DNA from 2 places in the Bradyrhizobium sp. 215_C5_N1_1 genome. Region 2 is predicted to be linked to the other one. Evidence: riboswitches for the same ligand, from Rfam matches in the RefSeq annotation. Region 2 holds a riboswitch; the other holds the start of a gene.

Region 1 (2,391 bases), 580 kb from region 2:
CGCCTTGGGCGAGGGCCCGAACGGCGTCTCGTTGGCCGAGAGCTTGAACACCTTGCGGCCCGGCTCAGCCACCGGGCTCTTGCCGGGCGTGTAGGGCGCAATATCGAGAATGCGGGGATTCGGCACGGGGCGGGACATCTTCAACTCCGGAAGTAGCTTTAGGCGGTTCGCGATCTACGATTTCGACCCGGTCGAGGGCACCGTATAGCGCGTTGCGTGGCTGCCGACGAGGGCCGTGGAGCGCACCGAGGCCCCCGCTTCGATCAGGGCAGCCTTGATCTTGTCGATGCTGGTCGCGCTCGTGACCGAGACCAGCAGCGCTGCGCCGTCGAAGGCGGTATCGGGCACTGCCACGATCTCGGCGAGCGGCGACAGCGCCCGCGCGACCTCGGCGTTCCACCCGGACACGCGCACGCTGAAGGTCTCGACCTCCGTCACCACGGCGCTGTCGGCGACGCGGGAGATCGCGAACACCGGCAGCGCGGCCGGATGGTCGGCGCGCTCGACGAAGGGCATCCGCGCGATGATCTTCGGTGCGCCGTCCGCTTCCAGCTCCAGCCACCATGGCGTGCGGCTCGAGGTCGCCGAGACCAGCGCCAGATCGCCCTTGGACTTCGCCACCGCTTCGACCGCGGCCTGCGCGCTGAAATGCGCGACGTAAGGCACCGTGAAGCCGAAATGGAAGCGCACGGAATCGCGCATCGCCGGCTCGCTCACCGAGATGTCGGCATGCACGGAGAACGGCGCTTGGACGTAAGTGAACGTCGAGATGATGACGCGCCAGATGCTCTCGACCGTGTCGAGCGGCAGGATGCCGCGATGACGCTGGACGATGTCACGCATCATGGCGGCCTCGCGCGCCGGGCGGAACGCCGAGCCGACCTCCTGGGTCTGCTTTACCTGGATCAGGCGGTCGATGATGTCGCCGCGCTGCATCAGGAGACGATGCATGCCCTCGTCGATCGCGTCGATCTCCTTGCGCAATTCCTGGAGCGATGGTGGCGCGGGCGGACGGTGGGACATATCTGACTGGACTGTTGAGAGGCGTTCCAATGCGGATCGGCCAGGCAAGCTGGTAGGTTCGGATCCGCTGCGATCGATATCCTGATTAGGCAGTCGGGGCGGCGAAAGCAAAGAGAAATGACGTCCTTTTGGGCTGATGTGACAGAGACGAATTTGGCTAATCCGGACCGCGACTTGACGAAAACCGCCCAAGACAGTAGGTTTTGCCTGTTCCGTGGTCATTTGAGCCGGCCGGCTTGCAGCCACGTTAAAAAACTCGCTAAACAGGCCGGGGACCCTTTCGATCCCGGCCGAACCTATCGTTCAGGCCGGGTTTTTCATGGCCTGATGTCACTGCGATCGAACGTCTGATCGCAAACGAGGGCGATGTCAGAGATGGGTGGCGTCAAGTCTGTGCCGAGTCCCGCGATCAGTGCCGACGACCGGTCGCATGAGGCGGATCATCCGAATTCGCAGGTCGCGCAGTTCGGCGCCGAGCAGCCGCTGCGGCTCGATTGCGGCATCGATCTCACCCCGTTCCAGATCGCCTACCAGACCTATGGCGAGCTCAACGCTGATCGCTCCAACGCGGTGCTGATCTGCCATGCGCTGACCGGCGATCAGCATGTCGCCAACGTGCATCCCGTCACCGGCAAGTCGGGTTGGTGGGAGACGCTGGTCGGTCCCGGCCGACCTCTTGATCCTCAGCACTACTTCATCATTTGCGCCAACGTGATCGGCGGCTGCATGGGCTCGACCGGGCCGGCCTCGATCAATCCCGCGACCGGCAAGGTGTGGGGCCTGGATTTCCCCGTCATCACCATTCCCGACATGGTGCGCGCGCAGGCGATGCTGATCGACCGGCTCGGCATCGACACGTTGTTCGCGGTGGTCGGCGGCTCGATGGGCGGCATGCAGGTGCTGCAATGGACCGCGGCCTATCCCAAGCGCGTGTACTCCGCGCTGGCGATTGCCTGTTCGACACGGCACTCGGCGCAGAACATCGCCTTCCACGAGCTCGGCCGCCAGGCCGTGATGGCCGATCCCGACTGGCACAACGGCCGCTACACGGATCAGGGCATCCATCCGCATCGCGGACTTGCGGTGGCACGGATGGCCGCGCACATCACTTATCTCTCCGACGCCGCGCTGCATCGCAAGTTCGGCCGCCGCATGCAGGACCGCGAGCTGCCGACGTTCTCGTTCGACGCCGACTTCCAGGTCGAGAGCTATCTGCGCTACCAGGGCTCGTCCTTCGTCGAGCGGTTCGACGCCAACTCCTATCTCTATCTGACCCGTGCGATGGACTATTTCGACATCGCCGGCGACCATGGCGGCGTGCTGGCGAAGGCGTTCGCGGGCATCGAGACGCGCTTCTGCGTGGTCTCC
Region 2 (2,391 bases):
CCAGCGCAAGGAGAGCGCCGGCAAGATGGTGCACCTGCTCGGCAAGGTCGCCGAGCTCCGTCACGTCGGCATCTTCCCCCGCTTCGAGGTGATGCGCGACTGGCACGAGAATCAATCGATCCCGGTCGAGAGTTTCGTGATCGCCGACGGCCTGCATATGAACGATTGGGGCTATGCCTGCTTCGCGCAGATCCTCGGCGACGACATCATCCGCTCCGTCGGCCAGATCAAGCTCGGCGTCAACGTGCCCGCCGACGTGCGGACGTATCGGCCGATGTAGCTCGGTGCCGTAGGGTGGGCAAAGGCGCGCTCTTCGCGCGCCGTGCCCACCATCTATCGGCGATATGATCGTGAATGGTGGGCACGCTTCCGCCTTCGCTCTTCGAGCTACGGCGGACAAGTCGCTTTGCCCACCCTACGTTCCGAGCTCGTGAAGCCCTCACGCCTTCTCCAGCGCCGCAGTCAGATCCTCGATCAGATCATCCGCATGCTCGAGCCCCGCCGAGAAGCGGATGAAGCCCTCGCTGATTCCGAGCGCGGCGCGGTCTTCCGGCTTGAGGCGCTGATGCGTCGTGGTCGCCGGATGCGTGACGAGGCTCTTGGCATCGCCGAGATTGTTCGAGATTTTTGCAAGCTTGAGCTCGTTGAGCACGCGGAACGCACCCTGCTTGCCGCCCTTGACCTCGAAGCCGACCAGCGTCGAGCCGCCGCGCATCTGCTTCTTCACGAGAGCTGCCTGCGGATGATCGGCGCGGCCGGGATAGACCAGGCGCGAAATCTTCGGATGGCTCGCCAGCACGTCGGCGATGCGTCCCGCCGTCTCGGTCTGCGCGCGCACGCGTACGCCGAGCGTTTCCAGGCCCTTGAGCAGGACCCACGCGTTGAACGGCGAGATCGACGGGCCGGTCTGGCGCATGAAATTGTGGATGTGCTCGGCGATGAACGCTTCCGACGACAGGATGATGCCGCCGAGACAACGGCCCTGGCCGTCGATGTGCTTGGTCGCGGAATAGACCACGACGTCGGCCCCTAACGCGAGCGGGCTCTGCCAGATCGGCGTCGCGAACACGTTGTCGACGACGAGCCGCGCGCCGCCGCTGTGCGCGATCTCGGCGATCCCTGGAATGTCGAGCACGTCGAGCGTCGGGTTGGTCGGGCTCTCCAGGAAGAACGTCTTGGTGTTCGGCCGCAAGGCGCGCTGCCACTGGTCGAGATCGGCTCCGTCGACCAGCGTCGTCTCGATGCCGTAGCGCGGCAAGAGATCCTGAATGACGTAGAGACAGGAGCCGAACAGGGCGCGCGAGGCCACCACATGATCGCCGGCCTTCAGCGGCGCCAGGATCGCGGTCGTCACCGCGGCCATGCCGGTCGCGGCCGAGCGGGCGGCTTCGGCGCCTTCGAGCTCGATCATGCGGCGCTCGAACATCGAGATGGTCGGGTTGGAATAGCGCGAATAGATGAAGCCGGGGTCCTCGCCCTTGAACCGCGCCTCGCACTCCTCGGCGCTGTTGTAGACGTAGCCCTGGGTCAGGAACAGCGCCTCCGACGTCTCGCCATATTGCGAGCGCAGGGTGCCGGAATGGACCAGGCGGGTTTCGGGACGGTATTGCGTGGTGGACGCCGGGGACTTCGACATAGGACCTCCTCTGCGTGACCATCGAAAATGGTCACAAAAAAACCGGCCTGGATAACTTCCACGGGCCGGGATCACAGAGGTCCCCGGCCTGTTTAGCGACTTATTTAACGTGGCTGCAAGCCGGCCGGCTCAAATCACCACGGGATAAGTGATGCTCATATTCCGCAATGGCCTTTCCGTCAAGGCGTCCATCGGATAGCCGTAAAAGGCTGCTATTTCCCGCATGTCCGGATGCATTTGACCCCTGACGAGGACCCCCGGTTGAGCTTCACGGTTGCCGCCGACGCCAATGGTATCCTGCCCGACCGCATGATCGCGGCGATGGCGAAGGCGGGCCTCATCCTGCCCGCTTATGACTTCGTCGAAAGCCAGATCCAGCCGGCGAGCCTCGACCTTCGCCTCGGCGACATCGCCTATCGCGTTCGCGCCAGCTTCCTGCCGGGTCCCGGCGCGACCGTCGCCGAGCGCATCGACGAGTTAAAGCTGCACGAGTTCAGCCTCGCCGATGGCGCAGTGCTGGAGACCAACTGCGTCTACATCGTGCCGCTCTTGGAAAGCCTGGCGCTGCCGCCGGAGATCGTCGCCGCCGCGAACCCGAAAAGCTCGACCGGCCGGCTCGATGTCTTCACCCGTGTCATCGCCGACGGCACCCGACGCTTCGACATGATCGGCGCCGGCTATCACGGCCCGCTCTACGCCGAGATCAGCCCGAAGACGTTTCCGGTACTGGTCAGCGAGGGCTCGCGCCTGAGCCA

What was found. Region 2 has a riboswitch for S-adenosylmethionine ahead of AB7G19_RS41200 (O-succinylhomoserine sulfhydrylase). Riboswitches for the same ligand answer to the same signal wherever they lie in the genome.
Region 1: linked by a shared signal. The riboswitch ahead of metX (homoserine O-acetyltransferase MetX) and the one ahead of AB7G19_RS41200 (O-succinylhomoserine sulfhydrylase) in region 2 are both predicted to bind S-adenosylmethionine.

What each region holds. Positions count from the first base shown of each region.
Region 1 is NZ_CP197228.1:7,949,925-7,952,315, reverse strand. Features, by position in the region: gene AB7G19_RS38075 (pyridoxal phosphate-dependent aminotransferase) at 1-138, opposite strand, end outside; gene AB7G19_RS38070 (chorismate mutase) at 175-1,023, opposite strand; SAM riboswitch at 1,228-1,307, shown strand; gene metX (homoserine O-acetyltransferase MetX) at 1,399-2,391, shown strand, end outside.
Region 2 is NZ_CP197228.1:8,533,479-8,535,869, reverse strand. Features, by position in the region: gene AB7G19_RS41205 (SGNH/GDSL hydrolase family protein) at 1-280, shown strand, start outside; gene AB7G19_RS41200 (O-succinylhomoserine sulfhydrylase) at 440-1,636, opposite strand; SAM riboswitch at 1,708-1,787, opposite strand; gene AB7G19_RS41195 (2'-deoxycytidine 5'-triphosphate deaminase) at 1,868-2,391, shown strand, end outside.